DNA from 3 places in the Halomonas sp. SL1 genome. Region 1 is predicted to be linked to each of the others. Evidence: predicted binding sites of a transcription regulator. Region 1 holds the regulator's gene; each other region holds the start of a gene.
The links. Region 1 encodes FNR, which switches genes on or off when oxygen is low (the NO sensors DNR and NnrR bind a similar motif). Its sites were predicted from a motif close to TTGATNTANATCAA; they were not measured.
Positions count from the first base shown of each region.

Region 2: C9J49_RS14410 (HAD-IC family P-type ATPase) is a predicted target of FNR. The motif match lies at 2,862-2,875, and genes of this name have one in related genera.
Region 3: clpB (ATP-dependent chaperone ClpB) is a predicted target of FNR. The motif match lies at 2,981-2,994, and genes of this name have one in related genera.

Region 1 covers NZ_PYUQ02000010.1:47,041-54,449, reverse strand. The annotation lists gene C9J49_RS03980 (putative nucleotidyltransferase substrate binding domain-containing protein) at 126-1,952, shown strand; gene C9J49_RS03975 (DNA polymerase III subunit epsilon) at 1,994-2,614, shown strand; gene ttcA (tRNA 2-thiocytidine(32) synthetase TtcA) at 2,701-3,612, shown strand; gene fnr (fumarate/nitrate reduction transcriptional regulator Fnr) at 3,797-4,540, opposite strand; gene C9J49_RS03960 (hypothetical protein) at 4,610-5,578, opposite strand; gene C9J49_RS03955 (sulfite exporter TauE/SafE family protein) at 5,667-6,389, opposite strand; gene ccoS (cbb3-type cytochrome oxidase assembly protein CcoS) at 6,386-6,628, opposite strand; gene C9J49_RS03945 (heavy metal translocating P-type ATPase) at 6,625-7,409, opposite strand, start outside.
Region 2 covers NZ_PYUQ02000021.1:77,126-84,534, forward strand. The annotation lists gene C9J49_RS14395 (HlyD family secretion protein) at 1-706, opposite strand, end outside; gene C9J49_RS14400 (Na+/H+ antiporter family protein) at 947-2,281, shown strand; gene C9J49_RS14405 (YchJ family protein) at 2,402-2,857, opposite strand; gene C9J49_RS14410 (HAD-IC family P-type ATPase) at 2,974-5,685, shown strand; gene hrpB (ATP-dependent helicase HrpB) at 5,699-7,409, opposite strand, start outside.
Region 3 covers NZ_PYUQ02000020.1:7,864-15,272, forward strand. The annotation lists gene C9J49_RS13490 (sugar porter family MFS transporter) at 1-169, shown strand, start outside; gene clpB (ATP-dependent chaperone ClpB) at 268-2,850, opposite strand; gene pgeF (peptidoglycan editing factor PgeF) at 3,023-3,778, opposite strand; gene rluD (23S rRNA pseudouridine(1911/1915/1917) synthase RluD) at 3,789-4,748, opposite strand; gene C9J49_RS13510 (outer membrane protein assembly factor BamD) at 4,899-5,708, shown strand; gene C9J49_RS13515 (NAD+ synthase) at 5,823-7,409, opposite strand, start outside.

The DNA.
Region 1 (7,409 bases):
CGCGAGAGGGGGTTGCTACTCTGGACCCGAGCCCTGCTGTCCCCGGTTCTTCGTCTCGCGCGTGGCCCATGCCCCGTTCGGTGCGCGATCCGGGGCGGCGATTCCCGGCACGAGGACCCGCTTCCATGGTCGATGTCGATCTCTCCCACGCCCCCTTCAGCCTGCTCGACGAGGCCGGGCGGGAGCGCGTGCGCGGCGGTCTCGACCTGGCCTACTTCGATTGCGACGAGATCATCCTCGAGGCGGGGCAGCCCGGCGATAACGTCTTCCTCATCCACAAGGGCGAGGTCGCCGAGCTGGACACCACCCAGCCCGGCGAGCGCCAGCGCATCGGCCACTACACCGGCGGCGACCTGTTCGGTGCCATCAGCATTCTCAATGGCCAGAGTCGCTATCGCTTCCGTGCCGAGCAGGAATCGCTGTGCTACCTGCTGCCCCGGGCGCTGTTTCTCGAGCTGTGCGACGCCTATCCGGCCTTCGATGCCTTCTTCCGCCAGCGTCTCGCCGACAAGGCGCGGCTGCTGACCGAGCAGCGCGCGGCCGGCGGGGTGACCATGGCCGGCTTCATGCTGGCGCGGGCCCAGGACTGCATGCGCCCGCCGCGCTGCCTGGGCGGCGAGACCACCATCGCCGAGGCGGTGCGTCTGCTGCATGACGAGGCGGTCGACAGCCTGCTGGTGCAGGGCGAGGCCGGGCCGGGCATGGTCACCAAGACCGACCTGCTCGACGCCCTGGTGCTCGAGGGGCTCGGCCAGGAGACACCGCTGTCGTCGCTGGCCGGGGAGGAGCTGATCACCGCCCGGCCCGATCAGTACCTGTTCGAGGTGCTGGTGCTGATGACCCGCCGGCGCATCGAGCGGGTGGTGATCGTCGAGGACGAGGCGCCGGTGGGCGTGGTGGAGCTGACCGACGTGCTCAGCTACTTCTCCAGCCGCAGCCACGTGGTCAGCCTGCAGGTCGAGCAGGCCGGCGACCTGAAGCAGTTGGCCTCCGCCAGCCGCCGTACCGCCGAGCTCGCCGGTGCGCTGATGGCCCAGGGCGTGAAGCTGCGCTTCGCCATGGGGCTGCTGGCCGCGCTCAACGGTCGCATCATCCACAAGGCCTGGGACTTCTCGATGCCCGAGTCCCTGAGGCGCGACAGCTGCCTGATGGTGATGGGCAGCGAGGGGCGCGGCGAGCAGATGCTCAAGACCGACCAGGACAACGGCCTGATCCTCGACGACGACCTGGCGTGGCCGGACTGCATGGAGCGCATGGCCGAGTTCACCGAGACCCTGGTCTCGCTCGGCTACCCGCGCTGCCCCGGCAACATCATGGTCTCCAACCCGGACTGGGTGGGCACCGAGCGCCAGTGGAAGGCGCGCATCGCGCGCTGGGTCGAGGCTCGCGACGGCGACAGCCTGATGAAGCTGGCGATCATGCTCGACGCTCATGCGGTGGCCGGCAATCCGGCACTGCTCGAGCGGGTGAGGGAGACGCTGTTCGAGGCGGCCTCCCGTGACGAGCTGCTGCTCTCCTACTTCGCCCGGCCGGTGATGCGCTTCTCCACGCCGCTGACCCTGTTCGGCTCGCTGAAGAAGCCCCAGCACGGCATCGACATCAAGAAGGGCGGCATCTTTCCCATCGTGCATGGCGTGCGGGTCATGGCGCTGGAGCGCGGCATCCTCGCCACCGGCACCCTGGATCGCCTCGATGCCCTGGCCGCCGACGGGCGGCTCGAGGAGCGCTTCGCCGAAGACCTGGGGGAGGCGCTGTCGCTGTTCACCCAGCTGCGCCTCGAGCAGCAGCTGGCGCGGCTGGAGGGCGACGGCGGCGACGAGAGCGGCGAGCCGGACCGGGTCGTGGTCCAGTCGCTGTCGTCGCTGGAGCGTGACCTGCTGCGCGAGGCGCTGCACATCGTCAAGGACTTCAAGCAGCGGATTTCCCATCGTTATCACCTCGAATACACCTGAGGTGGCCGGCCGCCGCCTCTCGACACGACAAGGACATCGACATGCTCAAGACCCTGCGCCGCCTGGTCGACCGCCACCGCCACGCCCATGGCCAGTATGGCTGGCTGTTCCGCCCCTATACGGGGGAGGAGCTGGTGGCGCTGGCCGTGCAGTCGACCGGCGGCGACGTGCGCAGCGCCGAGCCGCTGGCGATCGCCGCGGTGCGCCTGCGCGGCGATCGGGTGCTGACCAGCGAGTCGCTGGAGCTGCGGCTGACGCGCCCGGAAGGCGTGGACGCCGAGGTGCTGCGGCGTCACGGCCTGCGCGGCATCGATCTCGACGACGGCGTGACGCTCGACCAGGCCCTGGCGCGGCTGCTCGACTTCGTCGGCAATCGCCCGCTGGTCGGCTGGCGGCTGGATCGCGACCTGGCGTTGCTGAACCGCCCGCTGCGCGCCCGATTCGGCTTCGACCTGCCCAATGCCGGCATCGACCTGGTCCAGCGTTACCAGCGTTACCATCATCATTCGCGGCTCGAGGTGGCACCGGCCTTCGAGCGGGTCGCCGCGCAGCTCGAGGTGCCGCTGATGGGGCGCCACAGCGTGCTGGGCACCGCCGTGACCACGGCCCTGATGCACCTGCGGCTGGACCGCGACGCGCTGCTCGAGCGCCGCAGCGGCTGAACGCGCGCCACGTCGCCAGCCTGGCGGCAGGGTGGTAGGATAGGCGCCCTTTCCCTTTCCCCGATTGCCCTGGCAGCGCCCCGACCATGCAAGATGCCGTGACCTTCGATCCCCGTCCCGCCGATGAGGCCGCTTCGGCCGAGCCGTCGACCCTGTCCGCCGAGGCGCCCGACGCCAAGGCCAAGCGCGAGTTCAACAAGCTGCAGAAGCGGCTGCGGCGCCAGGTCGGCAACGCCATCATCGACTTCGACATGATCCGCGAGGGTGACAAGGTGATGGTGTGCCTGTCCGGCGGCAAGGACAGCTACACCATGCTGGAGATCCTGCGGAATCTGCAGCGCAACGCGCCGGTGAACTTCTCGCTGGTGGCGGTGAACCTCGACCAGAAGCAGCCCGGCTTCCCCGAGCATGTGCTGCCCGAGTACCTGGACGGGCTCGGCGTCGATTACCATATCCTCGAGCGCGACACCTACTCGGTGGTCAAGGAGAAGACCCCGGAAGGCAAGACCACCTGCGCGCTGTGCTCGCGGCTGCGCCGCGGCTCCCTCTATGGCTATGCCGAGGAGATCGGTGCCACCAAGATCGCGCTCGGTCATCATCGCGAGGACATCCTCGAGACGCTGTTCCTCAACATGTTCTTCGGCGGCAGCCTCAAGTCGATGCCGCCCAAGCTGCTCTCCGACGACGGCAAGAACATCGTCATCCGCCCGCTGGCCTACTGCCGCGAGGCCGACATCGCCGAGTTCTCGGAGCGCATGGCCTTCCCGATCATCCCCTGCAACCTGTGCGGCTCGCAGCCCAACCTGCAGCGCCAAGTGGTCAAGGAAATGCTGGCCGAGTGGGAGGCCAAGCATCCCGGCCGTCTGGAAAGCATGTTCAAGGCGGTCACCAACGTCGCCCCCTCGCAGCTGGCCGACCGCGAGCTGTTCGACTTCGCCGGGCTGGAGGACAAGCAGGCGAAGATGCAGGCCGACCGCATCGATCTGCATAACGAGTGAGTAGCGCCTAGCGGCAAGCGCCCGGCTGCTCAGTAACGGGCGGCAGATGTCGAGGAAGCCAATGAGAAACCCACGGGACGTCGAGTCCTGTGGGTTTCTTCGTTGACGTCAGGAATGGCCATGACATCATCCTGCCGCGCTTGGCGCTTGGCGCTTGGCGCTTGGCGCTTGGCGCTTGGCGCTGTCAGCGGCAGCCCTCTTCCTCGGCCAGCTCGGCCAGGGCGTCCAGGTCGAGGATGTTCACCTCGCGGCCGGAGACGGCCACCAGGCCCTGCTGCTGGAAGCGGCCCAGGATGCGGCTGACGGTTTCCACGGCCAGCCCCAGGTAGTTGCCGATGTCGGCCCGGGACATGGAGAGCCGGAAGCTGTAGGCGGAGTAGCCGCGGCGCCGGAAGCGGTCGGAGAGGCTGGCGAAGAAGGTGGCCAGCCGCTGGTCGGCGGTCTTGCGCGACAGCAGGCGCATCATGCGGCGGTCGTCGCGCATTTCCTTGCTCATGCTGCGGTAGAGCTGGGCGCGCAGCTCCGGCAGGCTTTCCGACAGGGCATCCAGGCGATCGAAGGGGATCTCGCACACGGTGGTGGTCTCGAGCGCGATGACCGAGCCGGGATAGGTCGACTCGTCGATGCCGTCCAGCCCCACCAGTTCGCTGGGCAGATAGAAGTTGGTCAGCTGATCCATGCCGCCGCCTTCGCTGGTGATCTGCTTGAGGCTGCCGGAGCGAACCGCATAGACGCTGGTGAAGGGGCTGCCCTGACGGAACAGCGACTCGCCCTTCTTGAGCGGCGGACGGCGGCGGATGATGGCATCGAACTGATCGATGTCCTCGAGTTCGAGGGCCAGGGGCAGGCACAGGGAACTCAGGCTGCAGGTCCGGCAGCGGGTCTCGTGCAGCAGTGAGCGGCGCCTGCCGGCTGCGATATCGGGCATGCTGTCCTCCTTGATCGGGGCTTGCCTTCCCCATTATGGCGGATAGCACCCGCCCGGGCATAGCATCCCTTAGCCGTGTCCCGCGCCCGAACGGCGGCAGCGCGACCAGTGCCCCGATGCGGTGGCCAGTCGCCCCTCATCCAGCGCCGCGGCATAGTCCTCGGCCGAGCCGGCGTTGCAGGCCACGGCGTCGGGCAGCCGCGAGATGGCACCGGGGCCAAGCCCCAGCCGGTCGCGGGCCTGCTCGCGTCGCGTCTGCGCCCTGGCGTCCTCCAGCGCGGCGCCGTGGCGGGCGTAGAACCCGCCTCCCAGCGACCGATAGCCGTTTCCGGCCAGGCGGTCCTCGATCCGAGCCAGCAGCGTCGCCGGCAGCGTCGACTCGCCCTCCTGCCAAGCGGGGTCCGGGCGCAGCGAGAGGCGTGGCGGCGTCATGGTCATCAGCGTGGCGAGCGCCGCGGCGGCCTCCTGCTCGGGCGTCGCCGGCGGCACGATCAGCACCAGGTTCAGCGAGTGCCAGCCCATGCGGACGCTCTCGTCGAGCAGCGGCTCGATGCGTGACTGCAGCCGCGTCAGGGCTTCCGGGCGGTCGGCCCTCGGCAGGCGCATGACCAGCTTCAGGCGGTTGAAGCCCAGTGCCTCCAGATGGCGCAGGGTGAGAAGATCCGTGGCACGGGGATCGAGTTCGACGGTGAAGTCGCGCCAATGTCCCGATTCGAAGGGAAAGCGCGAGGCCAGCCGATCGACCAGCCCGCTCATCCGCGACAGGCTCAGCCAGGGGGGCAGGCTGCCGCCCCAGTGCAGGGCCTCGATCCGTCGATCGGGGGCGAGGCAGCGTCGCACCAGCACCATCTCGCGATCCAGTCGGGCCAGGTCGACTTCGAACGGGTCCATGCCCTTGGCGTGATCGACGCGCGCGTCGCCATCGTGGCGCAGCGGCAGGCGCAGATGCAGCGACAGGGGACGGGCGTCGGCGTTGCTGGCGGCCAGCGCCGCGGCGTAGTCGTCGGCGCCGAAGTCGGAAGGAGCGGTGACGGGCATGGCAGGATTCCGGGAGTGCATGCCATCAGGCTAGCGGTCGCGGAAGCGGGCGGTGTTGCGCTGGGTCAAGCGCGACGGCGAAAGCGGTTCAGTGCTGCCCGGCGTGGCCGGCCTCGTGGGGCATCGCGCCCGGCCACAGCCCCCACAGCTGCCACAGGGCGAAGCCGATGATCGTCAGTGCCGCCAGGGTGCGGGTGGCCGGGTGGCGGATCAGGCCGCCCAGCCGACGCGCGGCCAGGCCGGTGGCCAGCAGCGCCGGCAGGGTGCCGAGTCCGAAGGCGCCCATCAGCGCCGCGCCGCGCAGCGGATCGGCGCTGGCCAGGCTCCAGGTCAGCATCGAGTAGACCAGTCCGCAGGGCAGCCAGCCCCAGACGGCGCCCAGGGCCATCGCCTGGGGCACCGTCACGACCGGCATCAGTCGCCGTCCGAGGGGCTCCAGGCGGCGCCACAGGCGCTTGCCGAGGGCCTCCAGCCTCAACAGCCCCTTCCACCAGTCGGCGATGTAGAGCGCCATCAGGATCAGCATCGTCGCGGCCAGCACCTGCAGCGCCAGGCGCACCCCGGGGGCCAGCCCGACCAGGGTGCCGAGCCCGGCGGCCAGGGCGCCCGCGAGCACGTAGCTGGCGATGCGCCCCAGGTTGTAGCCCAGCAGCAGGCCGCCGAGCCGGACCGGATGGCGCAGGCTGGGCGGCACGGCGAAACTCAGGGCGCTCATGATGCCGCCGCACATACCGATGCAGTGGGCGCCGCCGAGCAGGCCGAAGACGAAGGCCGCGGCCAGCGGTGGCAGGTCGAGTCCGGTGGGGTTCATCGGGCGTCCTTGTCGCTGTCCTTGTCCCGGGTTCGGTCACGGTCGGGGGCGGCGTTCGGCTCGCCCGCATCGTGCGCTGGGCCTGGCCCTTGCGGCGGGTCGTCATCGTCGAACAGGATGCGATGCGCAGGGCCTTCCAGGTCCTCGAACTGGTCGTGGCGCACGGCCCAGAAGAAGGCCCAGACGGCCAGGCCGAGCAGGATCAGCGACAGCGGTATCAGCAGGTAGAGAATGCTCATGATGCCTCCCGGGCGAGGGTATTCTCGGCGCGCCGCTGGCGGGCCAGCCTCAGGGCATTGGCGACCACCACCAGCGAACTCGCCGACATGCCCAGCGCCGCCAGCCAGGGGGGCACCCAGCCCAGCGCCGCCGGGGGCAGGGCCAGCAGGTTGTAGGCCAGCGCCCAGCCCAGGTTCTGGCGGATGATGCGCCGCGTGGCGCGGCCGACGTCGAGCGCTTCGACCAGCCGCCCGAGATGGGGGCCGAGCAGCACGGCGTCGGCCCGGGTGCGGGCCAGGTCGGTGGCCGCGTTCATGGCGAAGGCGATGTCGGCGCCGGCCAGCACCGGGATGTCGTTGATGCCGTCGCCGACCATGGCCACCCGCTGGCCCTCGGCCTGGCAGTCGCGCAGCCGAGCGAGCTTGTCCTCGGGGCTCGCGCCGGCGCGCCACTCGGCGATGCCCAGTCGCTCGGCCAGTGCCCGGGTGGGCCCCTCGGCGTCGCCGGACAGCAGTTCCACCGCGATGCCTCGCGCCGCCAGGGCGGCGACGGTGGTGGCGGCATCTTCCCGAGGCTGGTCGCCCAGGGCGAACCAGGCCCGTGGCTCGCCGTCCTCGGCCAGCAGCAGCCAGTGGCCGATCTCGGCACCGCTGTCCGGATTCGTCGGCACTCGGTCCGGGGCCGCGAAGTCGGGCCGGCCGAGCCGCCAGGGACGGCCGTCGATCTCGCCGGCGAGGCCCAGGCCGGGGCGGGCGGTGACGTCGCGGGCACTGATGCCGGCGCGGCGATGGGGGCGAAAGG
Region 2 (7,409 bases), on a different contig from region 1:
CCAGGTCGAGCCCCTCGCCCACCACCGCCAGCGCCGACTGCCCGCGGGTGACGTAATCGCCCTCGCGCAGCTGAAGGTTGGTCACCACGCCGTCGCGCTCGGCGCGCACCAGAGTGTGCGACAGGTCGAGCTCGGCCTGGTCGATGGCGTTATCCGCCTGGCGCAGCTGCAGGTTGCCGTCGCCGCGTTCGCCGAGCTGCACCTCCAGCTGACGGATGCGGGCCTGGGCCGCCGCCACCGAGGAACGCGCCTGGCGCTCCTCGGCCACGATGCTGTCGACCCGCTGCCGGGAGATGCTGTGGCGACTGAGCATCGTCTCGGCTCGACGGCGCTCCCCGGCCAGCTCCTCGGCGGAGGCCCGGGCCGCATCGAGATCGGCATGCGCCTCGGCGAGATCGGCCTCGAGCAGCGCGTTGTCGCGGACCGCCGCCTCTCGGGCAAGCCGGGCCTGGTGCAGCGCCAGTTCGAAGGGCGCGCGATCGAGCGAGAACAGCACGTCGCCGCGTTCGACCCGTTGATTGTTGGTCACGGCCACCGCCTCGACGCGGGCCGACACCTCCGGCGCGACCCGCACCACGGGGCGTAGCACCCGGGCCTGGGGGGTCATCGGCATGAAGGTGTCGGCGATGATGAAGTAGACGAACAGCACGCCGAAGGCCGCCAGCGCGACCCGGACCCAGCGCGCGAAACTCTGATCTGGAGTCATGGACTCGCTCCCGTCGATGCCACCGGCCAGGACGACCGGATGGGGCAAAAGGCCGAGATGATAGCAATTCTTTTAGCAAGCTAAAAGATGCCATGCAATCGTAACCGTCCCCTCGCCCCGCCACTCTCGGGCCCTCGATGGCCCGACCGGCGCGGCATGCCTGGCATCGCCAGCCGAGATGACTACAATGGGCGGCTTGATTTTCCGCCCATTCCTCCGACACTCCCGCAAGGAACCCTCATGAACGCCATCGTGCTTGCCATCCTGGTCATGGTCACCCTGAGCCTGATGCGGGTGTCCGTGGTCTTCGCGCTGATCGCCGCCACCCTGGTCGGCGGCCTCTATGCCGGCATGCCGATCGGCGAGATCATGGACGCCTTCAACGACGGCCTGGGCAACGGGGCCACCGTGGCCATCTCCTACGCCGTGCTCGGCGCCTTCGCGGTGGCCCTGTCACGCTCGGGCATCACCCAGCTCCTGTCCCAGAAGGCCATCGCCGGTCTCCGGCTGGACCAGGGAATCCCCCACCGCCGCACCATCGTCTATGTGCTGCTCGGCGTGCTGCTGGCCTTCTCGGTCAGCTCGCAGAACCTGATCCCGGTGCACATCGCCTTCATCCCGGTGCTGGTGCCGCCACTGCTCAAGCTGATGAACCACCTGAAGCTCGACCGTCGCGCCGTGGCCTGCGTGATCACCTTCGGTATCACCGCACCGTACATGCTGCTGCCGGTAGGCTTCGGCTCGATCTTTCTCCACGACATCCTGCTGACCAACCTCAACGACAACGGCCTCGACGTGACCGCCGCCATGGTGCCCACGGCGATGATCGTGCCGATCGGCGGCATGGCGATCGGCCTGGTCGTGGCGATCCTGTTCAGCTATCGCGGCAAGCGCAGCTACGAAGACCGCGACCTGGCCCACGGCGACGAGACACCCGCCGAGGCCGCCGGCCACCTCAAGCCCTGGCAGATCGCCGTGCTCGGCCTGTCGCTGGTCGGCACCGTGGTGGTACAGCTGGTCAGCGGTTCCATGGTGCTCGGCGGCCTGTTCGGCTTCGCCGTACTCTCCGTCAGCGGCGTGTTCCACTGGCACGAGCAGGACGACATCTTCACCGAAGGCATGCGCATGATGGCGCTGGTCGGCTTCATCATGATCGCGGCCGCCGGCTTCGCCAGCGTCATGCAGGCCAGCGGCCAGGTCGAGAGCCTGGTGGAAAGCTCCACCGCCCTGATCGGCGACCACAAGGGCCTGGCCGCCCTGGTCATGCTGCTGGTGGGCCTGTTCATCACCATGGGCATCGGCTCATCGTTCTCGACCATCCCGATCATCGCCTCGATCTACGTGCCGCTGGCGATCGGCTTCGGCTTCTCGCCGATGGCCACCATCGCCCTGGTCGGCACCGCCGCCGCCCTGGGCGACGCCGGCTCACCGGCCTCGGACTCCACCCTCGGCCCGACCGCCGGCCTCAACGCCGACGGCCAGCACGACCACATCTGGGACAGCGTGGTGCCGACCTTCCTGCACTACAACATCCCGCTGATCGGCTTCGGCTGGCTCGCCGCCATGATGCTCTGAACCCGGGCGGTGCCCGGGAGCGGCAAGCCGAAAGCTTGAAGCTGAAAGACACAACAGCCCCGCCGGCATATACCGGCGGGGCTGTTGTATTTCATGCCGGCCATCCGGCCAACAGGGGGATTAGCCTCGAACGCAGCAGGCCTTGCCCTTCTTCCCGCTCCCACACGGGCAGGGATCGTTGCGCCCCGGCTTGAGCCGGGTCACCGAGGGCTCGCCGTCCACGTAGACCCAGCGGCCCGCCTCGCGCCGAAAGCGCGACCGCTCCTCCAGAGCGCCCCAGCGGCGCCCCTCACGGAAGGTGGCGCGAAAGTGCACCCTGCCGGTATCGCCGTCCTCGCCGTGATCGAGGATCTCGAGGTGCACCCACTGGGTCGGATCGTCGTCCGGCAAGGCCGTCGGACGCGTCTCGGGCGCCCAGCTGTCCAGCAGATAGTCGTTCAGGCCCAGGGCGAAGGCGCTGTAGCGCGAGCGCATCAGCGCCTCGGGCGTCGGCGCCGGCTCTCCGTCATGGTAGCGGCCACAACAGGCCGTAAGCGGCAGGCCAGTGCCGCAGGGGCAGGGTTCGGCGTCTTTCATGGCATTGATCCAGGTCAAGGGGTGAACCGGACATGATAGCGAATCGTGTCCGCCACTTGCCGCCTCCGCTGCGCTGCAGCATTCTCATCACACGCCCTCGCCACGGAGGCCAAGGCATGGACGTCGCCTATCACTCCCCGACCACATCCTGGCACGCCCTGAGTGCCGAAGAGGCCCTCGATCGCCAACAGAGCCATCCGCGCGGCCTGACCGACGAGGCCGTCGCCGAGCGCCAGCGACGCTTCGGTCCCAACCGCCTGCCCCAGGCACGCCCTCGCTCCGCCTGGCGCAGGCTGGCGTCACAGTTCGCGAACCTGCTGATCGTCATTCTGATCGTCGCGGCCCTCGGCAGCCTGGCCCTTGGCGCCATCGTGGATGCCATTGCCATCCTCTCCGTGGTCGCCATCATCGCACTGGTCGGCTACGTCCAGGAAGGCCGTGCCGAGCAGGCGCTGGCCCGCATTCGCGACCTGCTTGCCCCAAGCGCCCAGGTACTGCGCGGCGGCCGCCGCCAGGAAGTGCCTGCCGAGGCACTGGTGCCGGGAGACATCGTCCTGCTGGAGAGCGGCGATCGAGTGCCTGCCGACCTGCGCCTGCTGGAGGCACGTCGGCTGCGTCACCAGGAGGCCACACTGACCGGCGAGTCGTTACCCGTGGACAAGGGCACCGCAGCGGTGGCGGAAAACGCCGAGCTCGGCGATCGCAGCAGCATGGCCTATGCCGGCACCCTGGTGGCGCAGGGCAGCGCCCGGGGGCTGGTGGTGGCGATCGGAGCGGACACCGAACTCGGCCGCATCTCCGCGCTGCTGGGCAGGGTCGAGCCACTGCGCACGCCGCTGCTGCGCCAGCTCGACCGCGCCGGACGGGTACTGGCAACGCTGATCCTGGCATGCGCGATCGCCACGGCGCTGGTCGGCGTGCTGCTGCACGGGAGTCCCTGGCCGACGATGTTCATGGCCGCGGTAGGCCTCGCGGTCGCGGCCATCCCGGAGGGGCTGCCGGCCATCGTCACCATCGGCCTGGCGCTGGGAGTTCAGGCCATGGCCCGCTCGCGAGCCATCATCCGCCGTCTTCCCGCGGTGGAGACCCTGGGGTCAGTATCGACGATCTGCTCGGACAAGACCGGCACCCTGACCCGCAACGAGATGACCGCCCAGGCGATCTGGCTGCCCGAAGGCGAGTTTCACCTCGACGGCATCGGCTTCGCCCCCGAGGGCGCATTCCACCGCGTCGACGACGGCAAGACCAGCCCGGCCCCGCTCGACCTCGATGACCAGCATGCCCTGCGTCACTTCCTGAACGTCGGCGTACTGTGCAACGACGCCGAGCTGGTCCACGAAGACGAGACATGGCGCATCCATGGCGACCCTACCGAGGGGGCGCTGGTGGTGGCCGCCGCCAAGGCCGGCCTGCCGGTGGTGCAGACGCGCCGTCATCATATCCGACACGACGCCATCCCCTTCGACGCCGGACGTCAGTACATGGCCACCCTCCACGACATGGAAGGGAGTCCCCGCCTGCTGGTCAAGGGCGCGCCGGACAGGCTGCTGGCGATGTGTCACCGGGTGCGCACCGACCGGGGCGAGGACTCACTGGAACTTTCTCTCTGGGAGCAACGCCTCCATGCCCTGTCCGACAGGGGCCTGCGTGTGCTGGCCCTGGCCGAGAAACCGCTGTCCTCACGCCTGAAGCTGACCGACGAGCACGCCGAGTCGGAACTGGTACTGCTGGGTCTGGTGGGCATGCTCGACCCGCCCCGGGAGGAAGCCATCGCCGCGGTGGCCGAGTGCCGGGCCGCGGGCATTCGTCCGGTCATGATCACCGGCGACCACGGCGTCACCGCGCGCGCCATCGCCGAGCGGCTGGGCTTCGCCAACACGGGCCGGGTGATCAGCGGCCACGAGATCGAGAGCATGTCCGAGGCGGCGCTGATCGACAGCGTCATGACGGTAGACGTCTTCGCAAGAGCCACCCCCGAGCACAAGCTACGGCTGATCGAGGCCCTGCAGTCATGCGGTGAGGTCTGCGCGATGACCGGCGATGGCGTCAACGACGGCCCGGCCCTCAAGCGCGCCGACGTGGGCGTAGCCATGGGGCGACAGGGCACGGCGGCGGCTCGGGAGGCCGCGGAGATGGTCCTGGCCGACGACAACTTCGCCACCATCGTCGCCGCCATCCGCGAGGGCCGTAAGGTCTACGACAACATCCGCAAGACCATCACCTTCCTGCTGCCCACCAACGGCGCCCAGGGCCTGGCCATCATGGTCGCGGTGCTGTGCGGGGCGCTGCTGCCGGTGAGCCCGCTCCAGGCGCTGTGGGTCAACATGGCCGTGGCGGTGACCCTGGGCCTAGCCCTGGCCTTCGAACCCGGCGAACACGACCTGATGCGACGCCCACCAAGGAAACCGGACGCCGCCCTGCTGGACCTCTTCCTGCTGTGGCGGGTGATCTTCGTCTCGACGCTGCTGCTGCTGGCCACCTATGGCATTTTCACCTGGATCCACGACATGCAAGGCGGCGCGCTCGAGCAGGCCAGATCCGGTGCGGTCAACATGTTGGTCGCGGGCTCCGCCGCCTACCTGGTCAACAGCCGCTACCTGATCCAGGGGGTGCTCTCATGGCGGGGCCTGTTCGGCAGTCGTCCGGTATGGGTGGCCATCGGCCTGATTGCCGTCATCCAGCTGGCCTGGACCTACGTGCCCGTCCTGCAACGCCTGTTCGGCGCCGCAGGCCTGGCGCCGATGCACTGGGTCGTGATCCTGGCCACTGCGCTGGCCGTACTGCTGATCGTCGAGGGGGAAAAGGCGCTGTGGCGCCGTCGAGCCTGACCCCGGGGACGACTCAGCTTCGCCGCTTGGTCCGTGCGCTGGCTTGGGCCGACCACGGATCCTCCGGCCAGGGATGCTTGGGATAGCGACCGCGCATGTCCTTGCGCACCTCGGCGTAGCCGTTGGCCCAGAAGCTCGTCAGGTCTGCGGTGACCTGCAGCGGGCGCCGCGCCGGCGACAGCAGATGCAGCAGCGGCGCGACCCGGCCGTCGACCAGACGCGGCGCGGCCTCCCAGCCGAACACCTCCTGCAGCTTCACCGCCAGCACCGGCGTCTCGCCGCGATAGTCCAGCGCCACCCGCGAGCCGCTGGGCACCGTCAGGTGTGTCGGCGCCAAGGCGTCGATCCGTGCCGACTGGCCGCCGGCCAGGCCGTCTCTGAGGATGCGCGCGAACGGCAGCGCCTCGACCTCGTCGAGGCGCGACAGCCCGGCCAGGTAGGGGCCGAGCCAGGCGTCCAGGTCGTCGAGCAGCGCCTCGTCGGACCAGTCCGGCCAGTCGTCGCCCAGGGTGCGGCGCAGCAGCGCGACCCGGGCGCGCAGCTGCTCGGTGGCCTCGTCGAACGGCAACCCGCGCCGGCGTACCGCCTCGAGCAGCGCCTGCTGGGCGGCCTCCGGCGGCAGCGACGTCAGCGGCCGGCGCTCGAGCACCACGGCACCGAGCCCGCGGCGGCGTTCGCCGACCAGCCGCCCGCGCTCGTCGGACCATTCGAGATGATCGCGCCACTGGCCGGCCTCGGGATGCAGCGCGGTGAGCCGCGCCTCGTCCAGGGCCGCGGCGCGGAAGATCCGCCCGCCACCGCCCTCGCCGTCCAGGGCGACCGCCACCAGCAGCTCGGCGTGGGCCAGCGGGTGGGACTCGGGCAGCGTGCCCTGCCCGCCGCCGGCCAGTCGGAAGCGCCCCGGCGAGAGCCGCTGGGCGATGCGCTCGGGCCAGGCCAGCGCCAGCAGCTCGCCGAGCGCCTCGAACCGCGGTGACGCTAGCCGGCAGCCCATCAGACTCGCCAGGCGTTTGGCATCGCGCTGCCAGGCGCGATCCTCGCCGGGGCTGACGAAGCGCTTCTCCAGTGCCGCGGCCAGGTCGCGCTCGTCGTCGGCGCCGCGACCCTCGAGCAGCGCCGCCAGGCCGCAGGCCAGGGCCGCCGCGTCGAGCTCGGACGCACGCTCCAGCATCACCGCCAGCCGCGGATGGGTCGGCCAGCGCGCGCAGGCGCGACCCAGCGCCGTCAGCCGATGGGCGTCGTCCAGCACGCCGAGGCCGCGCAGCAACTCGCGCCCGGCGGCGAGCGCCCCCGCCGGCGGCGGCGTGATCCAGCTCAGCGACTGCGGCTCGGTGATGCCCCAGCGCGCCAGCTCGAAGGCCAGCGGGGCCAGGTCGGCCTGACGCATCTCCGGCTCGCGGTCCGGCACCAGCGGCTGCTCCTCGGCCCACAGCCGGTAGCAGACGCCGGGGCCCTGGCGACCGGCGCGGCCGCGACGCTGGTCGGCGCTGGCCCGGTTGACCCGGCGGGTCTCGAGACGCGTCAGGCCGGTGCGCGGCTGGAACACCGGCAGCCGCTCCTGGCCGGCATCGATCACCAGCCGCACGCCGGGCACGGTGACGCTCGACTCGGCGATGGCGGTGGCCAGCACCACCCGGCGGCGGCCTTCGGCATCGGGTGCCAGCGCCCGACGCTGAGCGTCCAGCGGCAGCCGGCCGTGAAGCTCGTGGATCGCGGCATCGGGC
Region 3 (7,409 bases), on a different contig from region 1:
CGGCCCGGTGTTCGCCTTCTTCGCCGTGATGATGGCGCTGCAGCTGGTGTTCGTGATGTTCCTGATGCCGGAGACCAAGGGCGTCTCCCTCGAGGAGCTGCAGAAGCGCCTGGTGCGCGAACCGCAGGGCAAGCGCGAGGCCTCGAGCGCCGCCGCCCAGCGCGCCTGATACGACGCAGCCTCCCCGCCGTCGAGCAGGCGGCCCGGCAAAAGAAAACCGCCCGCGCCTTTCGGCGCGGGCGGTCTCGTTTCAGGGCGTGTAACGCCTCAGCTCTGGAACACCAGGCGGTCGCCCTCGGCCTCGACGCGAATGACATCGCCCGGCGAGAACGCCCCGGCCAGCAGGTCCTGGGCCAGCGGATTCTCGAGGCGGTTCTGGATCGCCCGCTTCAGCGGCCGCGCGCCGAACACCGGATCGAAGCCGACCTCGGCCAGCTGCGCCATGGCCGCGTCGGAGACTTCGAGCGACAGGTCGTGCTCGGCCAGCCGCCCGCGCAGGCGCTCGAGCTGGATGGCGGCGATGGCCTGGATCTGCTCCTGACGCAGGGCGTGGAACACCACCACCTCGTCGATGCGGTTGATCAGCTCGGGGCGGAAGTGGGTGCCGACCACGTCCATCACCGCGGACTTCATCTGCGCGTAGCCGCTGTCGTCGCCGCCCATGCCCTGGATGATTTCGGAGCCGAGGTTGGAGGTCATCACGATCACGGTGTTGCGGAAGTCCACCGTGCGGCCCTGGCCATCGGTCAGGCGGCCGTCCTCGAGCACCTGCAGCAGGATGTTGAAGACGTCGGCGTGGGCCTTCTCGACCTCGTCGAGCAGCAGCACCGAGTAGGGCTTGCGGCGCACCGCCTCGGTCAGGTAGCCCCCCTCCTCGTAGCCGACGTAGCCGGGAGGCGCGCCGATCAGCCGGGCCACGGAGTGCTTCTCCATGAACTCGGACATGTCGATGCGCACCATGGCTTCCTCGGTGTCGAACAGGAAGCCGGCCAGCGACTTGCACAGCTCGGTCTTGCCCACCCCGGTCGGGCCGAGGAACAGGAAGGAGCCGTTGGGGCGGTTCGGGTCGGCGAGCCCGGCCCGGGAGCGGCGCACGGCGTTGGCCACCGCGGTGACCGCCTCGTCCTGGCCGATGACCCGCTCGTGCAGCGCTTCCTCCATGCGCAGCAGCTTGTCGCGCTCGCCCTCGAGCATCTTGGACACCGGAATGCCGGTCCAGCGCGACACCACCTCGGCGATCTCCTCCTCGGTGACGTTGGAGCGCAGCAGCTGGTGCTTGGCGGTATCGGCCTCGGCGTCACTGGACTCGGCGATCTTCTGCTCGAGCTCGGGAATCACCCCGTACTGAAGCTCGGACATCCGCCCCAGGTCGCCCTGACGGCGCGCCTGCTCGAGGTCGATGCGGGCACGGTCGAGCTCGTCCTTGAACTGGGCCGCGCCCTGGATGCTGGCCTTCTCGGCCTTCCAGATCTCGTCGAGATCGGCGTACTCGCGCTCGAGCTCCTCGATCTGTTCCTCGAGGCTGTCGAGGCGCTTCTTGGAGGCCTCGTCGGTCTCCTTCTTGAGGTGCTCGCGCTCCATCTTGAGCTGGATCAGCCGGCGGTCGAGGCGGTCCATCTCCTCGGGCTTGGAGTCGAGCTCCATGCGGATCCGCGAGCAGGCCTCGTCGATCAGGTCGATGGCCTTGTCCGGCAGCTGGCGATCGGTGATGTAGCGGGTCGACAGCTTGGCCGCGGCGATGATGGCGCCGTCGGTGATGTCGACGCCGTGGTGCACCTCGTAGCGTTCCTTGAGGCCGCGCAGGATGGCCACGGTATCTTCCTCGGAGGGCTCGTCGACCAGCACCTTCTGGAAGCGACGCTCCAGGGCGGCATCCTTCTCGATGTGCTGGCGGTACTCGTCGAGGGTGGTGGCGCCCACGCAGTGCAGCTCGCCGCGCGCCAGCGCCGGCTTGAGCATGTTGCCGGCGTCCATGGCGCCCTCGGCCTTGCCGGCACCGACCATGGTGTGCAGCTCGTCGATGAACAGGATGATCCGGCCCTCCTCCTGGGCCAGCTCCTTGAGCACCGCTTTCAGGCGTTCCTCGAACTCGCCGCGGAACTTGGCCCCGGCCAGCAGCGCGCCCATGTCCAGCGACAGCACGCGCTTGTCCTTGAGGCCCTCGGGCACCTCGCCGTCGACGATGCGCTGGGCCAGACCCTCGACGATGGCGGTCTTGCCGACGCCGGGCTCGCCGATCAGCACCGGGTTGTTCTTGGTCCGGCGCTGCAGCACCTGCACGGTGCGGCGGATCTCGTCGTCGCGGCCGATCACCGGGTCGAGCTTGCCGCTGGACGCCCGCTCGGTGAGATCCAGGGTGTACTTCTCCAGCGCCTCGCGGCTCTCCTCGGCGTTGGGATCGCTGACCTTCTCGCCGCCGCGCACGCTGTCGATGGCGGTCTCCAGCGACTTGCGGCTCACACCCGCCTGGCCGAGCAGCTTGCTCACCGCATGGCGCATCTCCAGCGCGGCCAGCAGCACCAGCTCGCTGGCGATGTACTGGTCGCCGCGCTTCTGGGCCTCGCGGTCGGTGAGGTTGAACAGCTTCATCAGGTCGCGGGACGGCTGCACCTCGCCGTCGAAATCGCCGACCTTGGGCAGGTCGTCGAGATGGCCGACCAGGCCGTCGCGCAGCCTGGCGGCGTCGCCGCCGGCCTTCTGCACCAGCGCCTTGACGCCAGTATCGCTGGCATCGAGCAGCGCCAGCAGCAGGTGGCCGGGCTCGAGCTGGTTATGACCGTGGCCCACGGCCAGCGACTGGGCATCAGCCACGGCGTTCTGCAGCTTGGCGGTGAACTTGTCGATTCGCATAGCGTTTCCTCCGTCGGGGTAGCGGCGCGATTCGGACGCGCCGCCTGTCCCAATGTCATGAGTCTTGACATCTTAAGTGGCGTCAGGATGGCCGGCTTTCAAGTCAGCCGCCGGAGGAAACGCCGGAGGGTTGATATGCATCAAGGAGCGAGGCGCTCTCGCCGCGGGTAACTCAGCGCAGCCAGATCATGCTGGCCATGCGGCCGGTGACGCCGTCGTCACGGCGGTAGGAATAGAAGCGGGATTCGCAGGCGGTGCAGAAGTGGCCGCCGCTGATATGGGACAGTCCCAGCCGTTCCAGGCGCAGTCGCGCCAGCTTGTACAGGTCGGCCATGTAGTGGCCCAGCCGATAGGGGCTCGGCACGAAGGCCTCGGCGGCATCGGGCTGCACGGCGACGAAGGCCTCGCGCACCTCGCGCCCGACCTCGAACTGGGCATTGGAGATCGCCGGCCCCAGCCAGGCCATCAGCGACTCGGGCGGCGCGCCCATGGCGGCCACCGTGGCCTCGAGCACGCCGCCGGCCAGGCCGCGCCAGCCGGCGTGGGCCACGCCGACCCGCTGGCCGTCGCGGTCGCAGAAGAACACCGGCAGGCAGTCGGCGGTCAGCACCACGCAGGCATGACCACGGTCGAGGGCCACCGAGGCATCGGCCTCGGGCGGGGTCTCGAGGTATTCCGACTGCACCCGGGCGCCGTGGGCCTGATCGAGCCACAGCAGCGGCCGGTCATCGCCGACTTCCTTCTGCAGCTGGCGGCGGCACAGTGCCACGTGGGCAGCGTTGTCGCCGACGTGCTGCGCCGGATTGAAGGCGGCGAAGCGCCCTTGACTGGGCCCGGTCTCGCGGGTGGTAACGCAGGCCGCCACCGAGGGCGGCGCCGGCCAGTCGGGGCGAATCAGGGTCGGGCGCAGGTCGAGGGCATCGCTCATCGCGGTTTCCTTAGCGGCGAGTCTCGCGGTCTTCGCGCAGGAAGTCCAGCAGCATCAGCATGTCATCCGGCAGGGCGGCGCGAAAGGTCAGCGTCTCGCCGCTGGTCGGGTGCACGAAGGCCAGCTTGCGGGCGTGCAGCGCCTGGCGGGGGAACTCGCGCAGTACCTCCTTGAGCGTCTCGCCGGCGCCGGCCGGCAGCTTGAGGCGCCCGCCGTAGACCGGGTCGCCGATCAGCGGATAGTGCAGGTGCGCCAGGTGCACGCGGATCTGGTGGGTGCGGCCGGTCTCCAGCTTGCAGCGCACGTGGGTGTGGGCGCGGAAACGCTCGACCACCCGATAGTGCGTCACCGCCGGCTTGCCGGAGGCGGTCACCGCCTGGCGCTTGCGGTCCTTGGGGTGACGGCCGATGGCCGCGTCCACCTTGCCGCCGGAGGTCATTACCCCGACCGAGACGGCGTCGTACTCGCGGGACACGGTACGCGCCTGGAGCTGCTCCACCAGCGCGGTCTGGGCGCCCAGGGTCTTGGCCACCACCATCAGCCCGCTGGTGTCCTTGTCCAGGCGATGCACGATGCCGGCCCGCGGCACCGCCGCCAGCGCGGGACAGTGATGCAGCAGGCCGTTGAGCAGGGTGCCATCGGGATTGCCGGCGGCCGGGTGCACCACCAGGCCGGGCGGCTTGTTGATCACCAGCACCTCGTCGTCCTCGTACACCACGTCCAGCGGGATGTCCTCGGGCTCGAAGCGGGCATCGTCCTCGACCGTCGCGGTCAGCGCCACGGCCTCGCCGCCGTAGACCTTGTCGCGAGGCTTGGCGGGACGGCCGTCCAGGGTCAGCGCGCCCTCCTTGATCCAGGCCTTGAGGCGTTCCCGGGAGAAGTCGGAGAAGAGGTCGGCGGCGGCCTGGTCGAGGCGCAGGCCGGCCATGTGCTCGGGGACGCGGTGCTGGGCTTCGAAGGTCTGGGACATGGACTCGATGATCATCCGTCTGGGCGGTGGAGCGCTCCGCGGCAGCACGCTCGGCGCGGTGACTGCGTTTTGCCACGAGGTGCTTTATAGTGGGCGAATTCGGGCCGATTCTAGCACGGCCACCCAGGGTTGTTTGACACGAGGATCACGATGCGCGTTATCACGACCGGACCCCGCCTGGCCGTCATGCTGCTGGCGAGTGCCCTGCTGGCCGGCTGTGCCAGTTCTCAGGAGCAGGAGGCGCCTGACCTGCAGGAACGCCAGCTGTACGACGAGGGACGCTCGGCGCTGGAGGGCGGACGCTTTACCACCGCCATCAACCGGCTCGAAGCCATCGACACCCGCTTCCCGTTCGGCGATACCGCCGAGCAGGCCCAGCTGGAACTGATCTACGCCTACTACCAGACCGACGACTGGGAGAAGGCGCGGGCCGCGGCCAGCCGTTTCATCCGCCTGCACCCGGACCATCCCCAAGTCGACTACGCCTACTACCTGCGCGGTCTCTCCGCCTGGCAGGCCGGGCGCTTCAGCCTCGAAGGGCTGCGGCTGATCGACATCTCCAAGCGCGACCTGGGCGCCACCCGCGACGCCTATTCCGACTTCCGCGAGCTGGTCCAGCGCTTCCCCGACAGCCAATATGCGCCGGATGCCCAGCAGCGCATCGTCTACCTGCGCAACGTGCTGGCCCGCCACGAGCTGCAGGTGGCCGACTTCTACCTGCGCAAGGGCGCCTACCTGGCGGCCGTCGAGCGTGGCCGCTGGGTCATCGAGCACTACCCCGAGGCACAGGCCACCCGTGACGCCCTGGCGACCATGGTCGAGGGCTATCTGGGCCTCGACATGACCGAGCGGGCCCGCGAGACCCTGCGGGTGCTGATCGACAACGCCCCGGACCACGAGCGCCTCGACGGCCGCACCTTCGACCCGCAGTACGTCGACGCGGCCCCGATCACCGCCTGACCCGGGTAACGCTCCTCGCGGGCGATCAACCGACGACGAAAAGCGGCGCTGCCAATGGCAGCGCCGCTTTTTCATGTCACCTTCATGCGGGTCGCCGCCCTCGGGCGGCTCAGCTCACTCGCCGGGCTGCCAGCCGTTGACGATGGGATAGCGGCGGTCGCGGCCGAAGCCGCGACGGGTGACGCGCACGCCCACCGGCGCCTGGCGACGCTTGTACTCGCAGCGGTCGACCAGTTTCACCACCTGATAGACATCGTCGCGCTCGAAGCCGGCGTCGATGATCGCCTCGGCACTCATGTCGCCCTCGATGTAGCGCACCAGGATAGCGTCCAGGACGTCATAGTCCGGCAGCGAATCGCTGTCCTGCTGGTCCGGCGCCAGCTCGGCGGACGGCGGACGCTCGATGACCCGCTCGGGAATCGCCGGCGCCTGGGTGTTGCGCCAGCGCGCCAGGCGGTAGACCCAGGTCTTGTAGACGTCCTTGATGGCGTTGTAGCCGCCCACCATGTCGCCGTAGAGGGTGGCGTAGCCGACCGCCATCTCGCTCTTGTTGCCGGTGGTCAGCACCATCAGGCCCTTCTTGTTGGAGATTGCCATCAGCAGCACGCCGCGGCAGCGCGACTGCAGGTTCTCCTCGGTGGTGTCGCGCTCGGTGCCGGCGAAACTCTCGGCCAGGGTCGACATGAAGGACTCGACCATCGGCTCGATCGGCATCACCTCGTAGTCGACGCCCAGCAGCTCGGCCTGCTCGGCGGCGTCCTGCTTGGAAATGTCGGCGGTATAGTGGTACGGCATCATCACCGCGTGCACCCGCTGCGGCCCCAGCGCGTCCACCGCGATGGCCAGCGACAGCGCCGAGTCGATGCCGCCGGACAGGCCCAGCACCACACCCTTGAAGCCGCTCTTGTTGACGTAGTCGCGCAGTCCGGTGACCAGCGCGCAGTAGAGGTCCTCCTCGGGCTCGACCGACTCGTCGACCTCCCCGGCCTGGGGCACCCAGCGCTCCTGCTCGCGCACGAACTGTACCGGCATCAGCCCCACCGCCCAGTGCGGCGCCTGAACGCGCAGCTGGCCGTCGGCGTCGACACAGGCCGAGCCGCCGTCGAACACCAGCTCGTCCTGGCCACCGATCTGGTTGACATAGACGATCGGCAGCGACGCCTCGCGGGCGCGCTGCTCGAGCAGCGCCAGACGCTCGGCGGGCTTGTCCTGATGGAAGGGCGAAGCGTTGAGGGTGACCAGGATCTCGGCCCCGGCGTCCCGTGCCTGCTGCACCGGCGCCTCGGCCCAGACATCCTCGCAGATCAGGATGCCGAGCCTGGCGCCCTTGTGCTCGATCACCAGCGGCCGGGTGCCGACCGCGAAGTAACGCTGCTCGTCGAACACCTGGTAGTTGGGCAGCGCCTGCTTGGCGTATTCGTCGAGCCACTCGCCGTTGTAGAGCACGCCGGCCAGGTTCCAGGTCTGCCCCTCGCGGCGCCCGGGATAGCCGACGATCACCATCACGTCACGGGACATCTTCTCGGCCATCCGTGCCCGGGCCTCGCGCAGCCGCGTTTCCATGGAAGGGCGCAGCAGCAGGTCCTCCGGCGGATAGCCAGTCAGGAACAGCTCGGGCAGCACCACGATATCGGCACCATGCTCGATGCGCGCCTCGCGAACCGTCTCGATGGCCCGGTCGGTGTTGCCGGGAATGTCCCC